Linked DNA regions of Methylococcus capsulatus. The protein of the gene in region 1 interacts with the protein of each later gene in a pairwise test. Links are inferred from orthologs where the notes say so. Each region holds a gene or a part of one and is shown in the gene's direction. Other genes may lie near its edges. The genes, in order: N4J17_RS05970 and hypB.

The links.
Region 2: the proteins of N4J17_RS05970 (region 1) and hypB interact in binary tests that used the Escherichia coli proteins (3 or more experiments, as listed by UniProt). The link is inferred for Methylococcus capsulatus from one-to-one orthologs.

The regions. Positions count from the first base shown.
Region 1 is NZ_CP104311.1:1,208,887-1,223,709, forward strand. Bases 7,844-10,648 are described here. They hold N4J17_RS05970 (FKBP-type peptidyl-prolyl cis-trans isomerase), read left to right. Parts: upstream 7,844-8,907; coding sequence 8,908-9,390; downstream 9,391-10,648. Other genes in these bases: N4J17_RS05965 (efflux RND transporter periplasmic adaptor subunit), read right to left, coding at 7,844-8,739; rimO (30S ribosomal protein S12 methylthiotransferase RimO), read right to left, coding at 9,438-10,648. In the rest of the region: glutathione transferase GstA, read left to right, coding at 1-598; N4J17_RS05940 (lipase family protein), read left to right, coding at 650-1,660; N4J17_RS05945 (patatin-like phospholipase family protein), read left to right, coding at 1,697-3,496; N4J17_RS05950 (DUF1840 domain-containing protein), read left to right, coding at 3,535-3,864; N4J17_RS05955 (DUF4403 family protein), read right to left, coding at 3,872-4,594; N4J17_RS05960 (efflux RND transporter permease subunit), read right to left, coding at 4,649-7,735; more of N4J17_RS05965, read right to left, coding at 7,735-7,843; more of rimO, read right to left, coding at 10,649-10,751; N4J17_RS05980 (SAM-dependent methyltransferase), read left to right, coding at 10,928-11,845; N4J17_RS05985 (type IV pilin protein), read right to left, coding at 12,002-12,448; N4J17_RS05990 (pilus assembly protein), read right to left, coding at 12,455-14,823. UniProt on the Escherichia coli protein: Folding helper with both chaperone and peptidyl-prolyl cis-trans isomerase (PPIase) activities. Chaperone activity prevents aggregation of unfolded or partially folded proteins and promotes their correct folding.
Region 2 is NZ_CP104311.1:2,855,893-2,870,678, forward strand. Bases 12,019-14,786 are described here. They hold hypB (hydrogenase nickel incorporation protein HypB), read left to right. Parts: upstream 12,019-12,860; coding sequence 12,861-13,712; downstream 13,713-14,786. Other genes in these bases: N4J17_RS14010 (DegQ family serine endoprotease), read left to right, coding at 12,019-12,130; N4J17_RS14015 (HypC/HybG/HupF family hydrogenase formation chaperone), read left to right, coding at 12,243-12,479; N4J17_RS14020 (hydrogenase maturation nickel metallochaperone HypA), read left to right, coding at 12,472-12,825; hypD (hydrogenase formation protein HypD), read left to right, coding at 13,725-14,786. Outside these bases: N4J17_RS13970 (phosphocholine-specific phospholipase C), read left to right, coding at 1-2,066; N4J17_RS13975 (RluA family pseudouridine synthase), read right to left, coding at 2,134-2,769; N4J17_RS13980 (thermonuclease family protein), read right to left, coding at 2,774-3,421; N4J17_RS13985 (nucleotidyltransferase domain-containing protein), read right to left, coding at 3,421-3,795; N4J17_RS13990 (efflux transporter outer membrane subunit), read left to right, coding at 3,937-5,499; N4J17_RS13995 (efflux RND transporter periplasmic adaptor subunit), read left to right, coding at 5,531-6,679; N4J17_RS14000 (efflux RND transporter permease subunit), read left to right, coding at 6,676-9,843; N4J17_RS14005 (CerR family C-terminal domain-containing protein), read left to right, coding at 9,886-10,560; more of N4J17_RS14010, read left to right, coding at 10,664-12,018. UniProt on the Escherichia coli protein: Involved in the maturation of [NiFe] hydrogenases. Required for nickel insertion into the metal center of the hydrogenase. Exhibits a low intrinsic GTPase activity, which is essential for nickel insertion.

The DNA.
Region 1 (14,823 bases):
TTTCCCCGGCGCCTGTTCCCTGGCGCCCCACATCGTGCTGCGCGAAGCGGGCCTGGATTTTGAACTGGAGAACGTCGATCTCGGCACCAAGAAAACCTCGGCCGGCGCCGATTTCCTCCAGGTCAACCCCAAGGGCTACGTACCGGCATTGCAGCTGGACGACGGTCAGGTACTGACCGAGGATCAGGTCATCCTGCAATATCTCGCGGACCTGAAGCCCGAGGCTGGTCTTATGCCGCCGGCGGGTATGTTCGAGCGTTACCGTCTGCTGGAATGGCTGGCCTTCATCTCTACCGAGATCCACAAGACCTTCGGGCCGTTCTGGAATCCGGAATCGCCCGAGGCCAGCAAGGAAATCGCGCTCGCTCTGCTGTCGCGGCGGTTGGACTACGTGGAAGACCGGCTGGAAGCGGGCGGTCCCTGGCTGATGGGAGAGCCCTACAGCATCGCCGACGCATATCTCTTCACCGTGCTGGGCTGGTGCGAACACCTCAAAATCGACCTCTCGAAATGGCCGCGCATCCTCGCCTACCTTGAGCGGAACCAGGCGCGGGCGGCGGTTCAGGCTGCGATGAAGGCCGAAGGGCTGATCCAATAATTCACGCCGGCCGGAATAGGTTTCCGCGGCGCTTGCCAATGCAGAGGGGATATGTCGACATTCGATCGAGGATACGCGCGGCTGTCGCTCGAAATTTGCCGCTATACCTATGCCAAAGCGTTCGCTCTCGCCTCCGAGGAAGGCGATGCGCTCCAGTGGATCGAGCAGCAAGGGCACAAACCCGATCCGGCCTCCTTGGCGCCCCTACGAGGAGGGGACACATCGGTGGCGTGCGTATTCCGGTATCCGGACAAGAATATCGTTTCCTACATGGGTACCAAGACCGAGTTCAACAACGCCGTGAACGCCAAAGATTCGATCGAGGATTGGCTCAAGAATTTCCGGGCGGCACCGGTGCCGTTCAAACTCGGCAAAGAACATCTCGGATTGGACCATGAGGTGGAGCTCCCCGGCAGAGTCCACGCGGGATTCCTGTCCGAATTGAAAGCCGTCCAGCCCGAAGTCATTGACGTGTTATTGAAAAACGGTGGCAAAGACAAGCCCTTGTATCTCACGGGACACAGTCAGGGCGGCGCTGAAGCCACGCTAGCGACACCGGCATTGCTCGCCGCCGGATTCAAGGTCGCGGCCACTTACACGTTCGCCGCACCGCGCTCTGGTGACCAGACCTTCGCCGATGCGGTTCCGGTCGCGTTTCCGTTCCACCGTATAGAATTCGGCGACGACATCGTACCCCACGTGCCGCCGACACTGCTGAGCAGGTGGGTAAAGATGCTCGTGACTATCCCGAGGTATTTGCCTTTGAAGCGCTTTGGTGTTCCGGTCAAGGTAAACGAGTTCCTGGAACTGAGCGTCAACGACCTGGGCTACGTGGGCGTCGGACGTTTGTGCTACGGCAACCCTGAAGGCGGCAAGTTCCACGTAGACATGCGCCTCCGCCAGGAGGCCTCGCTACTGCAGGGGCGCTTGACACGCCTACTCCGGCATCCGGCCCACTGGGCCGAGCACCACCACCTCGCCGGGACGAAGGCCGATGTTGACGCCGGCAGGAAAGGCAATTACACCGCCTTGGTCAGTGATTTCCCTCTCGTCGCTGGCTGATAGCCATCACACCCTATTTCGCTGGAGGCCGTTCCTATGAACGATAATGCTCCCTTTACGATCGGAAACACCGATAAACTGGGTTTGGCTCTGTCCGGCGGAGGATTTCGAGCCGCGCTGTTCCATCTCGGCGTTCTGGCAAAAATGGCAGAGCTCGATTTATTGCGGCATGTGCAGATACTCTCTACCGTGTCCGGCGGTTCGATCATCGGCGCGATGTATTATTTGAAGGTGAAACAATTGCTGGAACACAAGCGCACGGATGGGGTTATACCGTCGACACCCGGAGCCTACGTCAAGATGGTCCAGGAGCTGGAAACCGAATTCTTGAATGGGGTCCAGACCAATTTACGCATGCGGGCCCTGCTGAATCCCATCAAGAATGCGAAGATGTTCATTAGCGATGATTATTCGCGCAGCGACCGTATGTCGGAGTTATATAACGAAACATTTTACCGCCCCATCCAAAGACCGGGGAAAGAGACCTTGCGGGACTGGCTGCAAGATGCACTGAGCATCAAAGATTGCAGAGACATATTTCTCAAAGACCTAAAAATCATCCCCAAGGGCGAACAGCCCGGATTCGATATTGCCTTGTATAACCTGGCTGCCGAGCACAAGATTCCTGTATTGAATATCAACGCCACGACGCTGAACTCCGGCGACAACTGGGTGTTTACGGCATCCTACGTCGGCGGGATTTCATCGGAGCGCTATCCGAAAACAAGTTTTGCCAACCCCAATGACATTAACTTATCACCTGAGCAAAACAACAAGCGTGCGGCCATACTGAACAGGCTGACCCTATCCGATGCGGTTGCGGCATCCGCCTGCGTGCCGGCGTTATTTGCTCCGTTTGCGATTCACGATTTATACGGAGAAAAAGACGTCATCGAATTGGTGGATGGCGGTGTGTTCGACAACCAGGGCTTGACGGCGCTTTATGATGGAAAATGTACCCACATCATATGCAGCGATGCAAGCGGGCAGCTGCACCATGACCGCAGCCCCGCAAGCGGTATGGCTTCCGTATTCATGCGTTCAAACGATGTGTTGATGAAGCGGGTGAGAGACCTGATCGTCCACGAACTGGACATGAAGACGGGCGGTAACCCCGTTGATACGCGTTTCTGGCATCTCAGGGATGGCTTTGGCGGCACGCCGTATTTTCGGAGTTTCTCTCCGCCTCCCGACGGCAGCGACTACAATCAGACCGGTGCAGACCACGGGCAAATCTATCTGCTCTCGGCGATACGTACCGATCTGGATGCCTTCGCCGATATCGAAGCCAACGCTCTGATGTATGATGGCTATTGCTTGTGTGATAGATTTCTTAACCAATCCGAAGGCTTGAAGAAGCCGCCGCCTTTCCCGTGGCGTTTTTATTCCGTCATGGCGAGTTCCGTGCTGGATAGCCGTAGACTCACCCATTGCCTTGCCGTGGGCGGCGATATGTTTTTCAAGCTGTTCCGCTTGACGGATACGAAAGGGAAATTGCTGGGGGCGGGATTGGGGCTGGCCGTCCTGCTGGGTATATGGGCTTTCGTCTATCAAACATTGAACGTCTATGCCGATCAAATCGATGGAGTATTGCGTGCACCTGGGTGGACGGCCGCCGTCCTGGTCGTTGGACTGGCGGGATGGATGCTCAGGAATAAGCTGCCGCGTCCTGTGCAGCATTGGCAGAAATGGATTGCCGAGGGCGTTAGGACGGTGCGTACCGGAAACGTGTGGGGCCTTGTTTACCCCCTCGCCGTCGTTGGCAGTCTGGCTTCCATCGTGGCCTTTTTTTATCTGAAAGTGATTAATCCAAGGTATCTGAAGCTTGGCCGATGAGCTCCACGGCTATAACCATTTAACATACCGGCACGTTCATGTTGATAACCTTCGAGAGCAAAGTCGGGCGGGTGACGATGTTCGGCGACGTCGCCCTGCAGCTGCTTAGGATGATGGGAAATACCGGTACGGTGCCGGGCGCCCTGCTGGCCAGGGATATCCCGGCAGCGCTCGAGAAGCTCGAACAGGCGCTGGCGGCCGAAGCGGCTCCGGTCTCCACTTCGTCCGAAGACGAGGAAGAGGAAAGGCAAGAAAAGCCGAACCTGCGGGTGCGGGCCTTCCCGCTTATCGGGCTGCTCAAGGATTCGCTGAAGCACGGCTGCGACGTGCTGTGGGAGCAGGAAGGGAAGGCGCCGCTCAAGTTCTGATACGGCGTCAGTTTCCGCTCCCTGGGTACAGCCGTTCGATCTGTTGCTTCACCATTTCGCAGGTCGCCTGCAGTTTCAGTGACTCGACCGCTTCCTGCAGAGCCTTCTCGAAATGGCTTTCGACAAGATCGCCTACCTTCACCCGCAGGCCGCCCACCAGCTCGATTTCCGGTTTTTCCCGCCATTCGATGCCGGTCGATACCGCATTGATCGTGCAGCCGTCGGCGGGATCGATGCCTACGTCGGCCCAGGCGTCCACCATCCCGGTGAATTTCCGGCCGTCCACCTTCAGGCTCTGGAAGTCCTCGCTGGAGGCCGCTGCTTCGCCGGTGAAGCGGAGGGGGAGGGAGACGTGGAAAAGCTCACCATTGCGGGTGACGGACGGCTGGCCTTCGGTGACCACGTCGATGTTCCATTCGGTATCGGCGCAGGTCTCAAGGCCGAAGATCTTTTTGCAAACCTTTTTCTGTCCACTCGTGTGAATCTTGGCGGGCTCTTTCAGCAGATCCACCGGATTCCGGGCTTCGGCAGGGGGCTCGGGCGCCGTTTGCTGCTCCGGTGCGGCGAGTGGTATGGGGCTGGGCGCCGGACTGACGGTCGCCGCCGGTACCGACGTCCGTGTCTGAGCGAGCTTTGCTTCGTTCGCCAGGCGCTGACGCACTCCCATGCGCCATGAGAACGCGAATACGGTGGCCAGGACGAGCAACGCCGCCAGGATTTTTTTGATCATCGAGCGGTCGATCCTCGAGGCAAAAGGGGACGGTTCGGTCTCACGGGCGACATTCTACCGGTTTTCGAAAGAGCCTCCCCAGCGCAGCAGCATTGCCGGCAGCAACGCGAGATTGAGGCAGGTGGAAGAGAAGAGGCCGCCGATGATGATGGCCGCCATCGGCCCCATGATTTCCCGTCCCGGGTTGTCGCTGCCGAGGGCGATGGGCAGCATCGCCAGCGCGGTCACCAGCGCCGTCATCAGAATCGAAGGCAGTCGCTCCTGGGCGCCCCGCACAGCGGTATCGAGATTCCATATTTGCCCTTCCCTCTCGACCAGATGACGGTAATGCGAAAGCAGCATGATGGTGTTGCGGACGGTGATGCCGAACAGAGTCACGAAACCGACCAGCGCGCCCACCGAAAGGCTGGCGCCGGAAATCCCTGCCGCCAGCACTCCGCCGGCCAATGAGAACGGCAGGTTGGCCAGGGCAATGGCGGTATGGCGTAAGCGGCCTATGGCGAGATAGGCGAGCACCAGTACGCCGCCACCGGCCAGGCAGGCGCGGGCGATCAGTTCGCGCCGGGCGACGCCCTGTTCGATCGCGGCGCCGGTTATTTCCGCATACACGCCGGCCGAATGCCCCAGTACCGTAGCCAACCGGGTCCGCAATTCCTCCAGGAACGAGGCCAGGTCGCGTCCCTCGACGCCGGCGGTTACAGTCTGGATGCGGCGGCCGCCGCGGTGCAGGATGTTGTAGCGCTCCCCGGTTTCGGAGACTTCGGCCACCTCGCCGAGGGTCACGAGCGTACCGTCCTGGCTTTTGAGCGGCAGTTCGCGCAGGCTGCCGAGCGATTGCCGGAAATCCGGCCGGAGGATGACGGACGTTTCGACGATGCGCTGGCCGAGCGGAAAGTGGCCAACGGTCCGGCCGGCGAAAGCAGTATCGACGGCATCCATGACGTCGGCCGGTCGTAGGCCCCAGAGTTGGAGCTGGTCGGGTCGCAGCCGGATTTCCGCCAGTGGCGAGCCGGGCGGCGAGCGCAACTGCACGTCCGCGGCTCCTATCATCTTGCCGATTTCGGCGGCGAGCTCGCGTGCTTTCCGGTCCAGCAGATCCAGGTCTTCGCCGTACAGATTGACGGCGACCGGCGAGGTGTAGCCTGAGATGGTTTCGTTGACCCGCTCGGTGAGGAAGGTGTTCACCTCGGCCCGTATCCCGGGGAAGGCGCCCAACCTGTCGCGCAGCCGGTCCAGCACGGCCTGTTGTTCGCTGCCGGACAGCGGGTGGAGGCGTACCTCGTATTCGCTGTAATGGCTGCCATAGGTATCGGCGCCGCGCTCGGCCCGCCCTGCCCACTGTGAGACCGATGCGACACCGGGGATCTGCAGGAGGGTGCGGACGATCAGGCCGCCGACGCGCAGCGATTCCTGGAGCGAGGTGCCGGGGAGGCTGGCCGTGTGCACGATATAGTGCCCCTCGCGCAGGCGCGGCAGGAAGTCGCCGCCCATGCCGGGTGCCAGCATCACGGCCAGGACACAGACCGCGAGGCTGCCGGCTGCGAGCTGGCCTGGCCGTTTCGCGGTCCGCCGCAGCCAGCGTCCGTAACGGGGCTGCAGCCAGCGGATCAGCGGTGGCGTTTCCGTCAGCTCTTGCGAACGCGCCAGCAGGGCGACGCAAAGCGCCGGCGTAACCGTCAGCGCCGTCGCCAGCGAGAGCAGGATGGCGACGATGTAGGCATAGCCGAGCGGTGCGAACAGACGGCCGGCGACACCGCCCAGCCCCAGCAGCGGCACGAACACCAGGGCCACGATGAAGCTGGCATAGACCACTGAGCCGCGGACTTCCATGGAGGCTTCATAAACAACCGCGAGCGCCGGCCGGGGCGATGCGGCGGCGCAGTTGTCCCGGAGCCGGCGAAAGATATTCTCGGTGTCGATGATGGCGTCGTCGACGACTTCGCCCAGGGCGATCGCCAGTCCCCCCAGCACCATGATATTCAGGCTGACGCCGAAGGCCTCGAGCACCACGAAGGCACCCAGCAGCGAAAGCGGGATCGCGACTGCGGAGATCACGGCGGTACGGACGTTGTACAGGAAGGCGTAGAGCACCGCCATCACCAGCAGGCCGCCCGCCAGCAGATGACCGGTGAGGTTGTCCAGTGCCCGCTCGATGTAGTCGGCGGGGCGGAACAGCCGGGGATGCAGTGTCACGCCTTGGCTGGCGAGCACCGGGGTGAGTTCTGCCAGCCCGCGTTCCACTTCGCGCGATACCTCCAAGGTGTTGGCGCCATGCTGCCCGATCACCATCATGACGATCCCGGCGGCGCCATTGACCGCGGCTGCACCGATCGGCGGCCGGGGGCCGAAAGCGACCGTCCCAACGTCCCGCAGCTTGAGTACCGCACCAGGCGAACGATGAAGGATGACGTTGCCCAGGCTTTCCGGGCTCAGCGGCAGTCCTGTGACCTGCAAGGCCAGCCGCTGATTCTCGTTTTCCACGAAGCCGGCGCCCTGGGTCCGGAATGACTGACGCACCGCCAGGCTCACGGCATTGAGGTCGAGGCCGAAGCGCTTGAGCCGGGCGGGGTCGACTTGCACCTGCAACTGCTGTATTTCGCCGCCGAAGACATTGACGTCGGCCACCCCTGGCACGGCGAGGAGGCGTGGCGCCACCACCCAGTCCGCCACGGTCCGCAGTTCCATCGGGCGGAGGGCTTCGGAGGTGAGACCAAGCGTCTGCACCGTCGCCGAGGAGGAGGACAGCGGCAGCAGGACCGGCGTGCCGGCACCTTCCGGAAGCTGCCCGGCCAACAGTGCCAGGCGCTCGCTCACCAATTGCCGGTCGCGGTAGATATCGGTTTCCTCACCGAACACCGCCGTCACCACCGACAGACCCTGGATCGACTCCGAGCGCAGGGTTTCCAACCCGACGATCCCGGCCAGCTTGCGCTCGATCGGCAGGGTCAGGAGGATCTCGACCTGGCGGGTGGTGAAGCCCGGAGCTTCGGTCTGCACCACCACCCGCTTGGCGGAGAATTCGGGAAAAACGTCCAATTTCGCTGTCGCCGCACGGTACAGGCCGTAGGCTGCCAGCAGCACGGCGAGCGCGATCACGACGCCGCTGCGGTGCACGGCGAAACGAACCAGCGGTCCCAACATCAGTCTTCCTCTTCCGGGATCACGTGGCGCTGTTCCTCCGACAGCAGCAACTGCGCTCCCCGCGTCACCAGCGACTCGCCCGGCGCGATCCCCGACTCGACGAACCAGGCGTCGCCGTAGTCGCGATGAGCGTCGACCGGCCGCCGGACGAAACGGTCTTCCCCGGTCTGCAGGTACACCCAGGTCCGGCCCTCGTGCCAGATCTGCGCCGAGCGGGGGATGACGACACCGCTCAGCTTTTCGCCGGATGTCGGTATCCATGCCTCGATGCGCATGCCAGTGCGCAGCTTGCGGGCATCGGTGTGGAAGAACCAGGTTTCCCCCTGCACGATGTCGTCGGTCCGCGGGGCCGCCGAGACCAGTTCGGCGGGCTGCGCCGCCTGCCGGTCACCCTCACGCGCCACCATGATGCGGGAGGCGCCCGCAGGCAGGGCCTGGTCGTAGTGCAAGGTGACCAGGATCAAAACCCGGCGCCGTTGCAGCAGGTCGTCGAACAAACGGGAGTCCCCGGCCACGGCGGCCTTGAACAGCTCGGCGCCCCAAGCCTGTAGACCTTCCTCCTGCAATTCCCGGACATGCTGGCGCGCCGTCACGGCCCGCGCTTCGTCGGCGGCGAGTTGGGATTCCGCATGGATCAGTTCGCGGGTGGCGACGATGGCTTCGCTGTGCAGGCTGGCGAGCCGGTCACGGTTCTTGCGGGCGAGCCGCAGCGCGGCATCGGTGATCTTGGCCTCGGCCTGGGCAGCGCGGTAGCGCGAGCGCAGCTCGAGCAGCGGCTGGATGTCCACGATCCGGCCCAGTGACCTTGTTTCGGGCTGGTACTCGACGGCCTCCAGGATGCACGTTTCGATGCCGGCGAGTCGCTGCCGTGCGGGTTCGAGCACGACCCCGGTTTGCTGCACCGGCATGTCGAAAGCAGTCCCGGCCTCGTCGCCTGCACGCGCCGCCGCGGAAAAGACACAACAGAGCAGGACGGCCGCGCGCAGGGAGCAGGGCGGCGTCACGCGGGAAGGTGGCATCGGGAAGGAGCGGACGTTTACTCGAAAAGGACCAGCAGACGGTCGGTGGCGAAGGACGGGGGGAACCGGCCGCCATCGGCCGCGACAACGAAAACCTGTCTGGATCCGAGGAAAAAGACTATTATGGCGACTCCAATCTCAGCAGGTGTTCCCATGCAAATCTCCCCCCACAAGGTTGTTCTCATCCACTATACCCTAACCAACGACGAGGGAGACGTCCTCGATAGTTCCAGCGCGGACGAACCGCTGGCTTACATCCACGGTTTGGGCAACATCATTTCCGGCCTCGAAGAGGCGCTGACCGGCCGGGTCGTCGGCGACAGTTTCAAAGTCACCATTCCCCCGGAAGAGGCTTATGGCCTGCACGACGACAACCTGGTTCAGGCGGTGCCGCGGCACGCCTTCGAGGGCGTCGACGAAATCCTGCCTGGCATGCAGTTCCATGCCGAATCCAACGAAGGCATGCAGATCGTGACCGTGCTGGAAGTGCTGGAAGACGAGGTGGTGCTGGACGGCAACCATCCCATGGCCGGCATGACCCTGCATTTCGACGTCGAAGTCGCCGGCATCCGCGACGCCACGCCCGAAGAGCTCGAACACGGCCATGTCCATGGCCCCGGCGGTCATCACCACTGATTTGGCAAGGCTGGCGGCCCCGCAGTGAGCGGGGCCGCGCGAGGTTCTCAGTCGGCCAGGCGGGCCCACAGATCGTGCTCGTCCGCGTCCTCGAAGGTCGCGTTCACGAATTCGCCGACCTCAATGCGGGTGGCGCCATCGATGAACACCTGCCCGTCGATGTCCGGGGCATCGGACCGGGTGCGGGCGACCGCGCCCTCGTCCACCACTTCGTCCACCAGCACCGTCTCGGTCCGTCCGATTCTCGCCCGTAGCCGCGCCGCACTGATGCGTTCCTGTACCTCCATGAAACGGGCATGGCGCTCGGCTTTCACCTCGTCCGGCACCGGATCGGGCAGGGCGTTGGCCGCAGCGCCTTTCACCGGCGAGTATTCGAAGCAGCCAACCCGGTCGAGCTGGGCTTCCTCCAGGAAATCGAGCAGTTCGCGGAACTCGTCTTCAGTCTCGCCCGGGAAGCCGACGATGAAGGTGCTGCGCAAGGTGAGTTCCGGGCAGACCTCACGCCAACGGCGGATGGCGGCGAGGGTGTTTTCCGCCGCCGCCGGCCGTTTCATCGCTTTAAGGACCCGCGCACTGGCGTGCTGAAACGGGATGTCCAGGTAGGGCAGGAGTCGTCCTTCCGCCATCAGTGGGATTACTTCGTCCACGTGCGGATATGGATAAACGTAGTGCAGCCGGACCCAGACACCCAAATCGCCCAGCGCCCGTACCAGTTCCTGGAAGCGTGTGCGCAGCGGCCGTCCGCCCCAGAAACCGGTGCGGTAGCCCAGGTCCGCTCCGTAGGCGCTGGTGTCCTGTGATACCACCAGGATTTCCTTCACGCCGGCGGCGACCAGCCGCTCGGCTTCGGTCATGACCTCGCCGATGGGCCGGCTCACCAGATCTCCACGCAGCGCGGGGATGATGCAGAAGCTGCAGCGGTGATTGCAGCCTTCCGAGATCTTGAGATAGGCGTAATGGCGCGGCGTCAGCCGGACGCCTTGTGGCGGTACCAGGTCCATGAAGGGATCGTGCAGCGGCGGAAGGTGTTCGTGCACCACGTTCATGACTTCTTCATAGGCATGGGCGCCGGTCACCTGCAAGACCGCGGGGTGGCGTGCCTGGATTTCCTCTGGCCGTTCACCGAGACAGCCGGTGACGATCACCTTGCCGTTTTCCGCCAGCGCCTCGCCGATCGCCTCCAGCGATTCCTCGACCGCGGCGTCGATGAAGCCGCAGGTGTTCACCACCACCAGGTCGGCGTCCTGATACGTCGGCACGATGCCATAGCCTTCGGCGCGCAATTGGGTGAGGATGCGCTCGCTGTCCACCAGGGCCTTGGGACAGCCAAGGCTGACGAAGCCGATTCGGGGAGTTTTCATGTCGGGATAGATTTGGCCGCTCGATGCGGCGGGTTTGAAGTTTGGGAAGAACGACCCCTCATTTTAACGGCTGCTGCACCCGGAACTCTATGCTGGCATGCCTTGGTCGGGAATTCCGGGGTACACTTCACACTTTTGCTGTATCGGGCGCAAGGCGAGCAGCTCTGGAATGACTCATGTATTACCTCGAACCCAACAAAGACTACCGCAACGACTCCCTGCGCAAGGGCGCCGAATTTTCCGAAGCCGAAATCCGTATCGATACCGCCAAGCACTACGACGACTGCTACTGGGACTACCGCACCGCCTGGTTCGACAATGAAAACCTGGCGCTGCACTATGGTTACTGGGAAGAGGGGATCAAGACCCACAGTCAGGCCCTGATCAACAAGAACCGCATCATGGCTGCGATTGCCGAGATCAAGGCAGGCGACCACGTACTGGACGCAGGCTGCGGCATCGGCGGCAGCTCCATCTGGCTGGCCAAGCACATCGGCGCCCGCGCCACCGGTATCACCGTCAGTGAGCAACAGGTCGAGCACGCCAGGCGCAATGCGCGGCGGCATGGTGTCTCAGACAAGACCGAATTCCAGGTGGCGGATTTCTGCCAGACCCCGTTCCCGGACGCTTCCTTCGATGTGGTCTGGGCCGTCGAAAGCAGTTGTTATGCCACCGACAAACGCGATTTCTTCCGCGAGGCTTACCGGGTGCTCAAACCGGGCGGCACCCTGATCGCTTGTGACGGCTATGCCACCCGGCGCGAATTCGACGAAGCCGAATGGCGGGCGGTGATGGACTGCCTGAACGGCTGGGCAGTGCCCAACCTCTCCACCGTCGAGGAGTTCCAGGCCGGCATGGAGGAATGCGGTTTCTGTGGGGTCCTCATCACCGATGCGACCCGGGAAACCCTGCCCTCGTCCCGTCGCATGTATCTCACCGCGCGCTGGACTGCCCCGATGCAATGGGTCATGCATTGGCTAGGTCTGCGTAAAAAGGCCCAGACCGCCAACTACAAGGTGGCACTGGCGCAATGGAAGGTGTTCAACGAAGGTATGGTACGCTACTGCATTTTCCGTGCGACAAAACCCACGTAAGCCCGGGTCGTCGTGGGCCTAGGGCGTCGTTTCGGGTCGTTGGAAGCGCTTGTCCCCGCAGTCGCGACGATGGATTGCATATGTCCCCTCCTGGCTCGATCACCTTTGGGAAGGCGTGGCTTGCGGGACTTCTGCCGCCGACCGTCCTTCCCGTTTCTACCAGTTCCAGCAATCGGCAACGGAACCCGAGCCGGACTTTCCTTTCACACCCACGGAGTTCAGAGTGAGATTGCCGCAGCGTGCGTCAGTGTGCGGACTCTGCGGCGTCGCTTGCAGCGTGAAGCCATTGGCGTCTGCGGCAGTCACGGAAATGACGTAATGGCCTTCGTCGGATTTCCCGTTGGATGCGAAACCGAGTCTGGTGACGTCGCTCGTATAGGTCTTGTTGTCCAAAAAATACTGTTCCTCGCGTGCGGCGGCCCGCAGCAGGGCGGCTTTGCCGTCGGCGCGGCGGGTCCGGACGAGGTGTTCCTGGTACGACGGGTAGGCGATGGCGGCGAGGATGCCGATGATGGCCACCGTGATCATCAGTTCCATCAGTGAGAATCCCCCGCCGCCTGCCGGCCGGAGGAAAGCGCTCCGGTTTTCGCTCCATTCAGTCATGTCCGTTCACTCCTTTTCGTACCAATAGAGCCGGTTGATGCCGGAATTGCCGACCGGCCTAGACAGGTCTGGATTCGCCGGCAGGTTGCCGGCGGTGATGTAGAGTTTACCGCTGACGGCGACAGTGACGGGGTCGCTGGGCAAGCCCCGGCCGGTGGCGGTGAAGCGCTCGTTGGCCGTGGTCGCCACGTTGAAGTTGAAAACGCCGGCCGCGTCGGCAAGACGTATGACATACGTCAGCGACTCGCCTTCGTTGGGTCCGCACTGTCCAGAAACGCTACCGCCCTGAGGCGCATAGGTGCTGAAATAGACCGAGCCATTGTAGGTGAGGGAGCTGGAGAGCACTTTTTCGCCACTGGCTGAACTGCCGATGTCGATGTACCAGCCGGATTTGTCGCCATGGACGGTGGTCGAGCTCGTCAGATTATCGAGATCTGCCAGGGTCTTGACCGGTCCCGTCGGCGGCGAGCCGCTGGTGAGGTAGGTATCCTTGAACATATAAAACTGGTTCTGGACGTTGGTATCGAGTGGGTGCTCGCGGTCGCCGGAGCCGATCAGCACGGCATCGAAGCGGCTTGAGCCGGCAGGGGAAGGCACGAAGTCCGGGCGGTGGAAGAAGCGCCGGTCCGGCTGTCCGGCATGGCGCCCAACCGAGAGCACGGGGGTGAGGGTCCAGTGGGCGGGCTCGTTGTAGGACGTGGTGCCGTCCGGTTTCACATAGGCCAGGTCGGCGCGCCAGAGCACCCCGCCGGTGTCTCCGACATACAAGCGGTCCACCATACCGTTGTCGTCGGTATCGATCGCCGTGACCTTGGAGGGAATGCTGTCGGCCAGTCCGGCATGCTGGAACGTTGTCGCCGATGTGCCCCCCGATCCTTTGACTGCTTTCCAGACCAGCGCGCCGGTTTTGGCATTGACGATGTAGATCGCGTTGCCCTCGGTGTCGTCGGTGCCGATCGCCGCGTTCCGGGCGTTCGCGGCGCTGGCTTCGTCCTTGTGGGTGCTGTAGCCACCGCCGAAGATGAGCACGGGTTTGCGGCCTTCGCCCCAGTCGAGCTGGGCGATGGTGGGATCGGAGAAGGTGTAGCCGAGTTCGTTGAAGTTTCCGCTGGCGTCGTTTTTCTCGATCGTCCAGAGCATCCTGGGGGTGTCGGGATCGGTGATGTCGAGCGCGTAATAGCCCTTGCCGCCGCGGCGCATGCCGATGAAGGCGATGACCTGGTCGGCGCCGTTCACGGTGCCGTCGCGGTCCATGTCGTTGACATAGACCGCCGCGGTGCCGTCGAGCCCGTAAACATGGGAGGTCGCCGCACCGTTGTCCGAGAGCGGTTTTAGATTGCCGAGCAGCCGGCGGGGGATGAAGGCCCAATCCTCGACGCCGCTGGGCGTTTCAGTGGTGGTGCCTCCCGAAGCCGAATTGCGGAACATGTGCAGGAAGCCGTCGTTGCCGGAGACCAGGATCCGGACGTCCTGAACGTCCCGCGAATAGCCGCTGCGTGCGCCGTAGTTGAGCGGCACGGCAGCCGAATGCAGTGGATCGGCCATCAGCCATTTACGCTTGGCCTGGTTGGCGGGCGATGCCCAGGGGTGGGCCTCGGTGTAGTTGCCGTCGCCGTCCTCGTCGTTGGCATCCTGTCCCCGCGCGAATTTGAGCAGTTTCACGGCCGTGGCCTGATCGTCGCTGCTGGCGGCGCTGTAGCTCGCGGCATTGCTCCACACCTCGCCGCTTTTCGCCCCGTTCAGACGGAGCGTGTTCCATAGCGCGGCCGCAGTGGTCGAATCGGCGTTCAGTGCGCGCAGGGCCGTCGCCGTGCCGTTGATCAGACTGTCGGGTTCGGTATAGAGCTTCCGGGCGCCGCTGGTGGAGTTGCTGTCGCCGGGCGAATTCGTCAGGAATCCAGGGATTCTTTGGCCGCCGCCGCCGCGGCCCACGCTGCGACCGTCCTTCCCCACCACCTCGCCCTTGGTGGTATCGGCATAGGTCTGCACGTCGAAGCCGGATGCGCTGGTCCAGTAGGTGAGCGCTTCATGCTTGATCCTGCCGTCGATGGGAGAGATCGCTTCGATCGGCGGACTGGAGGCATCCAGGACCTGGAGTCGATGCGTGGTGGGATCGGATGCCAGCTTGAGCCGTTTCAGATTGCCGTTCCAGCGGGGCGCCTGTTCCGGCTGGAAGATGGAGAAAAAAGCGTGATTCAGCGACTCCGTGCGGTTGAACACGTTGACCGGCGAGGCGGCCGAGACAAAGGTGGTGCTCACGCTCAGCACTTCCTTGAAGACCTCTTTGAGGGAGGCGATCAGCACAGTGGGATCGGTGCTCAGCGGCAGCGCATGGTTGGTTCCGCCGGCGGTCGCGTAACTGTTGGTCGTGGTGT
Region 2 (14,786 bases), 1.7 Mb from region 1 along the record:
TGATGGGCTCGGGCGCAATGGCTACAGCGATGCCGACCAGCATCGCCCGTGCCTTGGAGATTCCCGCCAACAATCGCACGGGCACCATCAAGGACGTAGAGCACGTCGTCATCCTGACGCAGGAAAACCGCTCCTTCGATCACTATTTCGGCACGATGCGGGGCGTACGTGGCTTCAACGACCCCAGGGCGGTGATGCTCCCCAACGGCAAGGCGGTCTGGCATCAGCCCGATGGAGCGGGCTATCTCCTGCCGTTCCGCCCGGACGTCGAAAACGCAGGTCTGTGGTTCTCGCCGGACCCGCCCCACAGCTGGAACAACACCCATGCCGCCTGGAACTGGGGCAATCACGACCAGTGGGTCCCGAACAAGGGGGTCGCCGCCATGACCTACCTGGGCCGCAAGGACATCCCCTACCACTACGCGCTGGCGGACGCCTTTACGATCTGCGACGCCTACCATTGCTCCCTAATGGGCGGGACCGATGCCAACCGCTATTACATGTGGACCGGCTGGTGCGGCAACGACGGCCAGGGCGGCGGCCCAGTGATCTTCAACGACGAGGCCGGCTACGATTGGCATACCTATCCGGAGCGACTGCAGGACGCCGGCATTACCTGGAAGGTTTATCAGGATATCGGCGACGGCTTGAACGCGGACAATGGCAACTGGTGGGGCTGGACCTCCGACCCGTTCATCGGCAACTACGGCGACAATTCCCTACTGTATTTCCATCAATACCAAAACGCCCAGCCCGGCGATCCGCTGGCGGATCGCGCCAAGACCGGAACAGAAATCAAGGCGCACGGCAAGGATCCGCTGAAGCTGCTGGAGGACTTCCGCGCGGACGTCATGTCGGGCAAACTGCCCCAGGTCTCCTGGATCTGCGCACCAGAGGCCTATTGCGAACATCCGATCTGGCCGGCCAACTGGGGCGCATGGTACATCTCCCGGATCATGGACGCCCTGGTTGCCAACCCGGAGGTTTGGAGCAGGACCGTTTTCTTCATCAATTTCGACGAAGAAGGCGGGTACTTCGACCACATCGTTCCGCCAACCCCACCGATGAACGACGGCCAGGGCCTGTCCACCGTCGACACCGTCAATGAAATCTTTCCGGGCAACCCCAGCGATCCCAGGAATCCCCCTTCCGCCCCTTACGGCCTGGGTATGCGCGTGCCGATGCTGGTGATCTCCCCCTGGAGCAAGGGCGGCTGGGTGAATTCGCAGGTGTTCGATCACACCTCCTTGATCCGCTTCATCGAGGCGCGCTTCGCGGACGAGCATCCCGCGCTGATCGAACCCAATATCACCCCATGGCGGCGTGCGGTAGTGGGTGATCTCACCAGCGCCTTCGACTTCAAGAGACCCAACGCCCGGAAGGTCAGGTTGCCGGCTACCAGCGCCTATGTGCCGACCGACCTGAACAAGGACGCCTATTCGAAAGAGGTGCCGACCCCGCCCGTCAACCAGACGCTGCCCGTCCAGGAGTCCGGCGTCCGCCGGGCGCGTGCCCTGCCCTATGCGCTCCACGCCCATGGCGCCCGCATCGGCAATGCGTTCCGCATTGATTTCGAAAACGTCGGTACGGCAGCCGCAGTCTTCCAGGTCCGTTCGGGGAACGATCAGGAAATGCCCAGAACCTACACGGTCGAGCCCGCCAAATCGCTCTCCGGCAGCTGGAGCGCCTCCGCCGGCTACGAGCTGTCGGTTTATGGCCCGAACGGCTTTTTCCGGTCCTTCAAAGGCAGCCCAAACGGCCCTGCCAATCTGGACGTCAAAGCCAGCTACGACAAAGGGAGAAACGGCATCACCCTGAACATCGCCAATCTCGCAAACGGAAAGGCCAAGGTCCGCATCCTGGACAAATACACCGGCAGGGTCACAGTGCTTGAACTGCAAAGCAGAGCCAGCACATCGAGGCGCTGGTCGCTCGGTCTGTTCTCCGGATGGTACGACCTGACCGTCACCGTCGAAGGCGACGCCGGCTTCGAATATCGACTCGCCGGCCATGTCGAAACCGGCAAGGACAGCATCAGCGACCCCATGATGGGCGGGCTGATCTAACCCGCAACCTGCCCTGTGGCCGTCTCTCCCCGATACAGGGCCCGGTGTCAATCCTGCCGAGCCCCCGTCAAAACGGCACCGGGCTTTCAAAGGCGAGCCATTCGCCGCTCTCCGGATGGGAAAGTCCCAGGGTCTTGGCGTGCAGGAGCAGCCTGCCGGCCCGGAACCTCGCCGCTTCGTGCCCGTACAGCGGATCGCCGAGAATGGGATGCCCCAGGGCGGCGAGGTGGACCCGCAGCTGGTGGGAGCGCCCGGTGACCGGCTCGAGTTCGACACGGGTGGCATCGGTTTCACGGCCAAGGATCCGCCAGCGGGTCAGGCTGGGTTTGCCGTGCAGAGGGTCGACTTTTTGCAACGGGCGATTGGGCCAGTCAAGGACCAGGGGAAGATCAATGCGGCTCCAGCCGTCTTCGCTGTCCGGCGGGGCCTCCAGAATGCCGTGTACCACCGCCTCGTAACGCTTGAGGACTTCCCGGCAGGCGAAGGCCTGGCTCAGGACGCGCTGCGCCGCCGGTCCGCGCGCCATGACCATCAGGCCCGAAGTGGCCATGTCGAGCCGGTGCACGATGAGGGCGTCGGGATACCGGGCCTGCGCCCGGCCGCTCAGGCAGTCCTGCTTGGCGGGGCCGCGGCCGGGGACCGCCAGCAGGCCACTGGGCTTGGAGAGCACCAGTAATGCCGCGTCGGCGTGGATTAGCTCCATCGTTTCAGCACAGTTCTTCGCAAGGAGTACCGTCGCCGTCCCGATCCAGTGTTCTGACACCGCAGCGGGACAGGTAGAAACGCGCCTCCTCACAGGAGACCATCTCGGCGCAACGCTGTTTGGCCCCACATTGGGGGATATCCTTTTCCGGCGTGCGACGGGGCCTGGAATCCGCGGATTCGGCCCGATGGCGGAACCGCCAGGGTGGAAACGGGTGAGGCTGCGACCACAGCCCCCGTTTTTCCTGCCGTGCCTGTTCTTCGGCATCGAAATAAGCCGGATCGGTGGCGTACTGCCGGTACACCCAGGCCATCCCGCGCCGGACCTGCTCCAGGCCGACATCGATTCCCTCCTTCCACACCCGGCCCACGATACGGCCGTAATGGTCCGCGTCCACCCGCTCCACGGTCACGCTGCTTCCCTGCAGGAGTTCGGACAGTGATCGTTTGGACGCCTGCCAGTCGGCCTGTCCATATTCCGGGGCGTCGATCTGCGCCAGCCGCACTTGAACCTCGCGCTGGCCGGCATCCACGACAGTGATGGAGTCGCCATCCAGCACCGCCGCCACCCGTCCACTGAGGCTTGGACCCGCCTCGGCCTCCAGCAACAGGCAGGCGGTCAGTGCGGCGACGACACATCGAAAGAGGCGCATCACCAGGCCGGGTCACGCTGGCGCAGCGTGCGGGCGAACTGCAGAAATTCGTCCAGATGTTTCTCGGTGACGCTGACGGCGATGGGCAACTGCAAGCTCTGGTCATCGCGCCCGGCCGTTTTGCGGAATCCCACCCTGCATTCGAACGCCCCGGCGAGAGCGGGCTGGGCTCGGCCACCCTGGGCCAACGGCGCGAACACGGCTTCCCACAAAACGACCGGCTCGGCGCACTCCTCGGCCAGCACCGCAAGGTCGAGATCGCTGGCCGGCCGCCCATCGCCGCGGCTACGGCTGCCGAATGCATAGACGGCCGGTCGTCGGGGAAAGCCGGATTGCCTGGTTCGGATGATCGCTGCGCGCGGCTTGGGCGTCATGGGAGGGGATTTTCCACCAACCTCATCGGATCGTCCATGCTGACGCAAAAATGGCAAGTGCGCACCGTAAGGAAAGATCCGGGTTGACATCCAAACACTTGTTTCGTATTTTCGATTCAAACATATGTTTGAATTGATCGAATGAATTGCTTGAATCAGCTGGACTATCACAATTCGAGCCGCGAACGCGTGCCGCAATCCGCAGGGCTGGTTCGCACAGGACAGCGCGCCCGCGGCAAGGCGCCGCGCCGTGTCCCGCGCATCTCTGCATGCCTGCTCGGCGCAGTGTTTACCGCCTGTTCGCCGGTGGGTCCGGACTATCAACGCCCCGACACGGCGATGCCGGACCGCTGGCACGAAGCCGGGCCGCCGCCAGCGGCCCCTTCGGAAGCGGCCGGTGCAGCCTGGTGGAAAGCCTTCGGCGACCCGGTGCTGAACCGGCTGATCCGGGAAGCCATGCTCGCCAATCTCGATCTCAAGCAAACCTACACTCGCATCCGTGCTGCCCGTGAGCAGCGCCTCGTCGCCATCGCGAACGGACTGCCGATCCTATCCAACAAGGAAAGCGTGAGCCGGCGCCTCAACAATGCCGGCCAGAGCGGCGCCGGAGGGCAGCCCGGTGGCATCGGTTTCGGTAACAACATCGACATCTTCCAGCTCGGTTTCGACGTCCAATGGGAAATCGACCTGTTCGGCGGCATCCGGCGCTCGATTGAAGCGGCTGAGGCCAATCTCGAAGCCGAAGTCGAAAACAGCCGTGCGGTTCTGGTCACCTTACTGGGGGACATCGCTCGCGCCTATATCGAAATGCGCAGCAACCAGCATCTGCTGAACGTCAGTCAGGCCAACCTCAAGCTCCAGCTCGAAACCGCCCGCCTCATGCGGATCCGCTACCAGGCCGGTCTGTCGGACTCGCTGGAAGCGGTGCAGGCCGAAGCGCTCGCCGCGCAGACCCAGGCACAGTTGCCGGTATACGAGACGGCGCGTAAGCAGGCCATACATCAGATCGAGCTACTGCTGGGCAAGCCGCCCGGTGCCTTGCAGCCCCTGCTTGATCCCGAGCGGCCGGTGCCGTCGGCGCCCGACCGTATGCTGCTCGACCTGCCCTCGGAGCTGTTGCGGCGCCGGCCGGACATCCGCCTGGCCGAGCGCCAATTGGCCGCCGCCACGGCTCAGGTGGGTGTTGCCACGGCCGATCTCTACCCAAGATTCAACATCGCCGCCTTCCTCGGCTTCCAAAACATGAAGATCACCGACGTCACCGCCTTGAGCAAATCCTGGTCGGCCGCCGGCACCTTGACCACGCCGATATTCAACTGGGGCAGGATCCGGGCCAACATCGACGCCAAGGAGGCGCAGCAGGAGCAGAGCTTCCTGGCCTATCAATCCGCAGTGCTCGGCGCCTTGAGGGACGTGGAAAATTCCCTGGTCGCTTACGCCCAGGAAAAAGATCGCCGGGCCGCCCTGGAACAGGCGGTGGAATCGAACCGGCTGGCGCTGAAACTCTCGAAGGAGCGATACCGCTCCGGCCTCACCTCGTTCCTGAACGTGCTCGATTCCGAGCGGGCGGTGTATTCCGCCGAGAGCGACTTGGTGAGGAGCCAGGCGAGCGTGGCCGCCGACCTGGTATCGCTGTACAAGGCGCTCGGCGGTGGCTGGGAAACCGCGCTGATCGAGCCGGGCAAGTGGGCTGGCGGAAGCTGAATCGCCTCTTCATTCAGGAGAATCCTTGACTGTGAAGAACATCCTCCCTGCGCGCGCCATCGCCTTGGCTCGCATTTTGGCCGCAACCGGCCTATTCCAGCTCGCCGGCTGCGGCAGCGGCGAAAACGACACGGCGGCGCTGCCGAAGCCGAAAGTGGAGGTGAGCCGGCCGATGCAGCGGGAAATCCTGGAAACGGACGAGTACACCGGGCGGCTGCAAGCCGTGGAATCCGTGGAGGTCCGTGCCCGGGTTTCCGGCTACCTCAAGCAAATCCTTTTCACGGATGGCGGCCGGGTCAGGAGAGGCGATCTACTTTTCGTCATCGACCCGCGGCCTTACATGGCCCGGCTCCAGCAGGCGCAGGCCGGCCTCGAGCGGGCCCGGTCGAGGCTCAAGCTGGCGCAGAATCATCTGCAGCGGGCCGAGAGTCCGCTGAAGGAGCAGGCCATCTCGGAAGAAGAATACGACACCCGCCGCCAGAGCCTGGCGCAGGCCATGGCTGACGTCGAATCCGCCCAGGCCGAGGTCGATCTGGCCCGGCTCAACGTCGAGTTCACCCAGGTCCGCTCCCCCATCGACGGACGCATTTCCCGCAAGCTCATCACCGAGGGTAATCTAGTCACGGCGGATACTACGGTGCTGGCCGGCATCGTTTCGGTCGATCCGATGTACGTCTATTTCGACGCCGACGAACGTGCTCTGCTCAAGTACCGCCGTCTGGAACTTGCTGGCGAGCGAAAAGACGGAATGCCGCTCGAAATGGGACTGGTGGACGAGCAGGGTTATCCACATCGCGGCTATCTGGATTACATCGATCCGAACGTCAACGCCGACATGGGCACCGTCCGCGCCCGCGGTATCATAGCCAATCCCGACGGCCTAATGGAACAAGGGCTGTTCGCCAGGGTCCGGATTCCCGGTGGCCACCGCCACCAGGGCCTGCTCATCAGCGACCGGGCGATCGCGATGGATCAGGGCAAGAAGTACGTGATGGTCGTGACCTCCGACCAACGAGCAGAATACCGTCCCGTCACCACCGGCCGGCTGCAGGATGGCCTGCGCATCGTGTCGGCCGGTCTATCGCCCGAAGACTGGGTGATCGTCAACGGACTGCAATTCGTCCGGCCTGGCACGCCGGTCGAGGCGACCCACATCGACATGCCGGGGGCGACCCGATGAAGTTCGCCCATTTTTTTATCGACCGGCCGCGCTTCGCCATCGTCCTTTCCATCATCACGGTGCTGATCGGTGGCATCGCGATGTTCGCGCTGCCGATCGCGCAATATCCGGAAGTGGTACCGCCCACCATCGTGGTGTCGGCCAGCTATCCGGGCGCCAATCCCAAGGTGATCGCCGAAACCGTGGCAGCGCCCATCGAACAGGAGGTCAACGGTGTCGAGCATATGTTGTACATGTCCTCGCAGTCCACTAGCGACGGCCAGATGCAGCTTACGATCACGTTCCAGATCGGCACCGATATGGACATCGCTCAGATGCAGGTGCAGAACCGGGTCTCCAACGCCCTGCCGAAGCTGCCGGAGGACGTCCGCCGCCAGGGTGTAACGACCAAAAAGTCTTCGCCCGACATCCTGCTGGTCATCCATCTGGTTTCGCCGAACCAGCGCTACGACCAGCTTTATCTCTCCAACTACGCCTTGCTCAACATCCGCGACCGGCTCCTGCGGTTGCCGGGAGTGGGCGACGTCCGGACCTTCGGCGCCGGCGATTACAGCATGCGGGTCTGGCTGGACCCAACCCGGATCGCTGCCTTGAACATGACCGCAAGCGATGTGGTGCGCGCCATCCGCGAACAAAACATCCAGGTGCCGGCCGGTGTGATCGGCCAGCCACCGCTGGCCGGCGGTCCGGACTTCCAGCTCAACGTCAATACCATGGGGCGGCTCGCCAGCGTCGAGCAGTTCGGGGCGATCATCGTCAAGTATGGACAAGGCGGCAGCCTGGTGCGCTTGCGCGATGTCGCCAGGATCGAGCTGGGCGCCAACCGCTATTCGCTGCGCAGTCAGCTGAGCAACGAAGATGCCGTCGCCATCCCGATCTCGCTGCGGCCGGGAGCCAACGCGCTCGATACGGCCAAGCTGGTCAAGAGCACGATGCAGACCCTGAAGAAGCGGTTTCCGGAAGGGGTGGATTACCGGATCGTCTACGATACCACCATCTTCGTCGAACAATCGCTGGAGGCCGTCACCCGCACCTTCTTCGAGGCCCTGGCCTTGGTGGTCCTGGTGGTGCTGGTGTTCCTGCAGACCTGGCGCGCCGCGATCATCCCGCTGCTGGCGGTGCCGGTCTCCATCGTCGGCACCTTCGCCGTCATGGCGGCCATGGGTTATTCGCTGAACAACCTCTCGCTGTTCGGGCTGGTATTGGCCATTGGCATCGTCGTCGACGACGCCATTGTCGTGGTGGAGAATGTCGAGCGCCACATCGGCCTCGGGCTTTCGGTCAAAGCGGCGGCGCGCCAGGCCATGCGGGAGGTGACGGGCCCGATCATCGCCATTTCGGTGGTGCTGGGCGCAGTGTTCATTCCGGCAGCGTTCGTCTCTGGCATCAACGGGCAGTTCTACCGCCAGTTCGCCGTCACCATCGCCGCTTCCACCTTGATCTCCGCCTTCAACTCCCTGAGCCTCAGTCCCGCCTTGGCCGCGGTCCTGCTCACGCCGCATCAGGCGCGTGAAGACCGGTTGAGCGTCTGGATCCACCGGCTGTTCGGCGGGTTATTCCGCTGGTTCAACCGCGGCTTCGAGGCCAGTTCCAGCGGCTATGCCAGATTGGTCAAGCGGCTGCTGCGACTGTCCGGTATGGTGCTCTTGCTGTACACAGCGCTGCTCGCTTTCACCGGTTATGAATTCAGGCGGGTGCCGGCGGGATTCATTCCGCTGCAGGACAAGGGTTATCTGGTGGTGTTCGCGCAACTGCCGGAGGCCGCCTCGCTGGAGCGGACCGACGCGGTGTTGCACCGGGCATCGGAAATCATCCTAGCCCAGCCCGGCGTGAAGGGCACGGTGGCGTTTCCGGGCTTTTCGGTCGTCAGCGGCGCCAATACCTCCAATGCCGGCACCATCTTCGTGCCCTTGAAGCCGTTCGAGGAACGGGTCGCCCAGGGTCTGTCGGCCCAGCGCATCCTGGGCGAGCTGCAACCTCGGCTCAGCAGCCTGAAGGAGGCTTTCATCGGCATCTTTCCGCCACCGCCGATCCTGGGCCTGGGCAGCCTGGGCGGGTTCAAGCTGCAGATCCAGGACCGCGGCAACGAGGGTTTCGATGCGCTGAACGGTGCGCTGCAAGCCGCCCTCAATGCGGGTCGGCAGACACCTGGACTGACGGGGCTGTTCACCAGCTTCCAGAACAATGTTCCGCAGCTCTATGCCGACATCGACCGGGTCAAAGCCAAGTCCCAGGGCATCCCGCTGTCGGAGATATTCGACACCATGCAGATCTATCTGGGATCGCTCTATGTCAACGACTTAAACCTGTTCGGGCGCACCTTCCAGGTCACAGCCCAGGCTGATGGCGAATTCCGCCGCGAGCCGGAGGACATCGGCCGGCTCAAGACCCGCAACGCCGCGGGGGACATGGTGCCGCTGGCGGCGCTGATGACAGTGAGGGAAGTCAGCGGCCCGGACCGGGTGCTTCGCTACAACATGTACCCAGCGGCCGAGATCAACGGGTCTCCCGCACCCGGCGTCAGTTCCGGGCAGGCGATCGCTCTGATGGAACAGCTGGTGAGGAGGACCCTGCCGCTGTCCATGGATTTTGAATGGACCGAGCTGACCTACCAGCAGATCTTGGCAGGCGACACCGCCGTCTATGTGTTCGCCCTGTCGAGCCTGCTGGTGTTCCTGGTACTGGTGGCGCTGTATGAGAGCTGGATACTGCCGCTGGCCATCGTGCTCATCGTACCCATGACCCTGATGTGCGCGCTGGGCGGCGTCTGGCTGCACGGCGGCGACAACAACATCTTCACCCAGATCGCCCTGCTGGTACTGGTCGGGCTGGCCGCCAAAAACGCCATCCTGATCGTCGAATTCGCCAAGGCCCGGCGTGAGGAGGGCGTCGATACGGTGACGGCTGCCATCGAAGCCTGCCGGCTCCGGTTCCGCCCCATCCTCATGACCTCATTTGCGTTTATTATGGGCGTTCTCCCGCTCATGTTCGCCACCGGCGCGGGCGCCGAGATGCGGCAGGCCCTGGGCGTGCCGGTCTTCTTCGGCATGCTCGGGGTTACGGTGTTCGGCCTGCTGTTCACCCCCGTGTTTTACTATGTCCTGCAAAGGCTCGCCGACCGGAGCCATGGCCATGCCACACCAGCGACCGGCGGGGACGGATGAAAATCCAGGTGGCCGATCGAATCCGTAGCTCGAATCGTCAGTATGAACGCATTTCACGACACACCGCGCCATGATCCCACCCGCAAGCGGCTGTTACAGGCCGCATTGGAGATATTCGCCGACAAGGGTTTTCGTGATGCCACGGTGCGGGAAATATGTGCCAAGGCGGAGGTCAATGCGGCCTCGGTCAATTATCACTTCGGCAGCAAGGAAGCGCTCTATTCCGAAGTTCTCGGCTTCGCTTATCGGGAAGCCAGCGAACGCTATCCCTATACCTTGGCCGCCGATACGAGTCTGCCACCCGAGATCAGGCTGCGCCACTTCATAGGTAATCTGTTGGCGCGGATGCTGGACGACACTTATCTTGGTCGCCACGGCAAACTCTTGGCCCGTGAGATCGCCGATCCCACCCCCACGACGGCGCTCGATCAGGTCATCGAAACCACGATGAAACCGCATTGCGACCTCCTGCATGGAATCATCGCAGAGCTGGTCGGGCCCGGCCACGGCGAAGCGGACATGCATCGTCTGAGTCTGAGCATAGTCGGCCAATGCCTGATGTACCACCATTCGCGCTCGCTGATAGATCGCGTCTATCCGGAAATCATCGCAACGCCGGAGGAAATCGAAAGAACCGCCGAGCACATCGTCCGCTTTTCGGTCGCGGCATTGAAACATCTGCACTTGCAAAAGCCGGCGCCCGACAAGGGGAGCTGATTGCCCCGGCAATTCGGATTGGGCCTTAAGCCTGTTTTAAGCTGCCCTTCTTATCTTGATCACCAAGCAGCAAATTCCGCTGATTCGTGAGGACGAAACCGCCATGCAAAAAAACACCCTGCGTTCCACCCTGATCGCCACCACCGTCATCGCCGCCCTGGGTGCCGGCTATGCCCGCTACGGAGACTACACCCTGGTGCCGAAATCGGATCGGGTGCAGCCAACCGCTCAGACGGCCCAACCGCCGGTGGCTGCCTCCAATGCCCCCCGGTCACTGCCCGATTTCGCCGCCATCGTCCAGCGTAATGGACCGGCAGTCGTCAACATCAGCGTCACCGGCACCAGCCGGGTCAATCTGCCGGAGATGCCCCAGTTCGACCCCAACGATCCGTTCGGTGAATTTTTCCGGCGGTTCCAGCCCCCGAGCCCGCGCGGAGGTGAGGCCCCCAGCCATGGCCAAGGCTCGGGATTCATCATCCGTCCCAACGGCCTGATTCTGACCAATGCCCACGTGGTCGATGGTGCCCAGGAAGTCACGGTGAAGCTGATCGACCGGCGCGAATTCAAGGCCAGGATCATCGGTATCGACAAACCCACCGACGTTGCCCTGCTCAAGATCGAGGCCGATGGTCTGCCGGTGGTGCCTCTGGGAGATCCTGCGCGATCCGGTCCCGGCGACTGGGTGGTGGCCATCGGCTCGCCGTTCGGCTTCGAGAACAGCGTGACGGCGGGCATCATTTCGGCGAAATCGCGCAGTCTGCCCGAAGAAACCTATGTGCCGTTCATCCAGACCGACGTCGCGGTGAATCCCGGTAACTCCGGTGGCCCGCTGTTCAATCTGAACGGCGAAGTCATCGGCATCAACTCGCAGATCTACAGCCGTACCGGTGGCTACCAAGGACTGTCCTTCGCCATTCCCATCGATGTCGCCCTGAAGGTCGAAACACAACTGTTGGCGGACGGCAAGGTCAGCCGCGGACGGCTCGGCGTCGGCATCCAGGACTTGAACCAGTCACTGGCCGAATCCTTCGGGCTGGAACGTCCGATGGGCGCCCTGATCGATTCGGTACCGAACGACGGACCCGCAGCCAAGGCCGGAATCAAGCCGGGCGATGTCATCCTGAGCCTCAACGGCCAACCGATCGAGAATTCAGGCCAGCTGCCGCCGCTGGTCGCGGACATCAAACCAGGCAGCGAGGCCAAGTTAGTTCTCTGGCGCAACGGCAAGCGCGAAGAGGTCACGGTCCAGGTCGGCGAAATGCCCGACAGCCAGCAGGCCGCCGCAACCGGCAATGGGCTCGCCAAAGGCCGGCTGGGCCTGGCGGTACGCCCCCTGGCACCGGAAGAACAGCAGGCGGCCGACGTCAACGGTGGCGTGCTGGTCGAAGCGACCGCGGGCCCGGCCGAGCGCGCCGGCATCCGGCTGGGTGATGTGATCCTCGCGCTCAACGGCCATGCGGTGGCCAGTCCCGGCGAGCTGCGCGAACTGGCGGACCGGGCGGACAAGCACGTAGCCCTGCTGGTGCAGCGCGGCGGTATGAGGATTTTCGTGCCGCTGGATTTAGGCTGAAGCCGAAGCGGTGTATATTGGCAGGCATTTGAATCGGTCCCGAGGACTCAAGCAGCCCATGTTCCGAATCGAACCGACCGCGGATTTGGTCCGCAGACTCTAGGCGACAGACATGTGTCTCGCCGTCCCAATGCAGGTCACCCGCCTCGATGGATTTTCCGCGCGCTGCTCGGCGCGCGGCGTAGAGCGGGACGTCAGCCTGTTCATGCTCCAGGACGAAGGCATCGCTCCCGGGGACTTCGTACTGGTCCATGTCGGCTACGCCATCCAGAAGATCAGCCGTGAAGACGCCGAGGCGACATGGGAACTCTTCGACCAGATCCTCGCCGCGGACGAGGCCGATGCATGAGCTGTCGGTCTGCATGGAGCTGATCGAGCAGGTCGAATCCATTGCCCGCAGCCACGACGCTGAGCGGGTGGAAAGCCTTGTCCTCAGGATCGGCGTATTGTCCGGCGTCGAACCGGGACTCCTGGAACGCGCTTTCGAAATCGCCCGGCTGGGCACGGTCGCCGAGCACGCCAGCCTGCGCACCGAAAGAATCGAGCCCCGCATCCGCTGCAGGGCCTGCGGCCTGGAGGCGGACGCCGGGCCGAGCGACCTGCGCTGTCCGGCCTGCTTCGACACCGACACGATGCTGATCGCCGGCGACGAAATGATCCTGGCCCGGGTCGAATTGCTGCAGGCCGCAGACTGAATCCGCTTTTCGAGACTGTATGAGGTAAGCCCACCATGTGCGACACCTGCGGCTGCAACATCACCGACGGCAACCGCCATCTGCTGCGCGCCGACGGCTCGCACGCCAAAGTCACCGCCGTCTCCATCCTGAACAAACTGCTACGATACAACGACGCCCAGGCCGAGGCGAACCGCGCCCTGTTCGACCGGCACGGTGTTCTGGTCATCAATCTGATGTCCTCGCCCGGCTCGGGCAAGACTTCCTTGCTGGAAGCGACCATCAAGGCGCTGAACGGCGGCCTGCGCATCGCCGTCATCGAAGGCGACCTGGAAACCGAAAACGACGCGGCGCGCATCCGCGCACTGGGCGTCGAGGCGCACCAGATCACTACCGGCACGGCCTGCCATCTCGACGCGCATCTGGTCGCCAAAGTATTGCCCAAGCTCGATTTGGAAAACATCGATGTCCTGTTCATCGAGAATGTCGGCAACCTGGTCTGCCCCGCCAGTTTCGACCTGGGCCATCATCTCAATCTGACCCTGCTGTCCGTCACCGAAGGCGACGATAAGCCGGCCAAATATCCGGTAATGTTCCGGGCGGCCGACGCCATGGTCATCAGCAAGACCGATCTCCTGGCAGTGCTCGATGAATTCTCCCCGGAACGGGCGGAAGCCTGCCTGCGCAACCTGGCCTCGAACGCGCCGGTGCTGCGCCTTGCTGCCAAGACCGGCGAAGGCATGAAGGAATGGCTGGACTGGCTGAACCGTCGGCTGGAGCACTACCGGAACCTGCGGCGCGAAAACCGCAGCCTGAGCCCGGCGGTGCAGTCCGAAGGCCGGAGGCTGCATGGCCTCGCCAAGCCGGAGGTCCGTTTCAAGCCCGCACCGAAGCCCGAAACGGCCTGAAGGACCCAGGCGATGAGCGACGCACGGCTTTGGCTGGAACGGATCAGGGAGCTGCCGATTCCGGACGGGATCCGCATCATGAACGTCTGCGGCGGGCACGAGCGCTCGATCAGCATGGCGGGATTGCGTGCCGCGCTGCCGCAGGCCATCCGCCTGATTCCGGGCCCCGGCTGCCCGGTCTGCATCTGCCCGGAGGAAGACATCTACCAGGCCATCCGACTCGGCCTCGAGAGCGATGCCGTCGTCGCCACCTTCGGCGACATGCTGCGGGTGCCGGTCAACCTCGGGCGCCAAGCCGTGCGCTCGCTGGAACAGGCCAAAGCGGCGGGCGCCGACATCCGGCCCATCGCCTCGCCCATCGAGGCGCGGATCATCGCCGAAAAGGCGGCCGGCAAACCGGTGGTACTGTTCGCGGTCGGCTTCGAGACCACCATGGCGCCGGTCGCCGCCCTGATGGCGGAAGGCCTGCCCGACAACCTCTACATCCTGTGCAGCAGCCGGCTGACCTGGCCGGCAGTCAAGCTGCTGCTCGATTCCGACGAATGCGTGCTGGACGCCCTGGTCGCGCCCGGCCACGTGGCCACGGTGATGGGGCCGGAAGAATGGGACTTCGTCGCCGACGACTACCGCTTGCCAGTGGCGATCGCCGGCTTCACCCCCGCCAGCCTGCTCCAGGCCATACACTCGACGATCGTCCAGTGGCTGGAGGCAACGCCGCGGCTGGCTAACTGCTATCCGGAGGCGGTGAAGCCGGGGGGCAATCCGAAGGCACGCGAACTCCTGGACCGTTGCTTCGACATCAGCGCCGGCAACTGGCGCGGCATCGGCCCGATCGCGGCTTCGGCCTATGTCCTGAAACCGGAATTCGCCGCCCATGACGCCCGCCTGCATTTCCCCGACTACAACGCGGGCGACCGCCGCCATGCCGGCGAGATGCCGGCGGGCTGCGACTGCGCCCGCGTCGTGCTTGGCAAGATCCAGCCGGACGAGTGCCGCATCTACGGCAAACCCTGCACCCCCCGCAGCCCGGTCGGCCCCTGCATGGTCTCGGACGAAGGCGCCTGCCGCATCTGG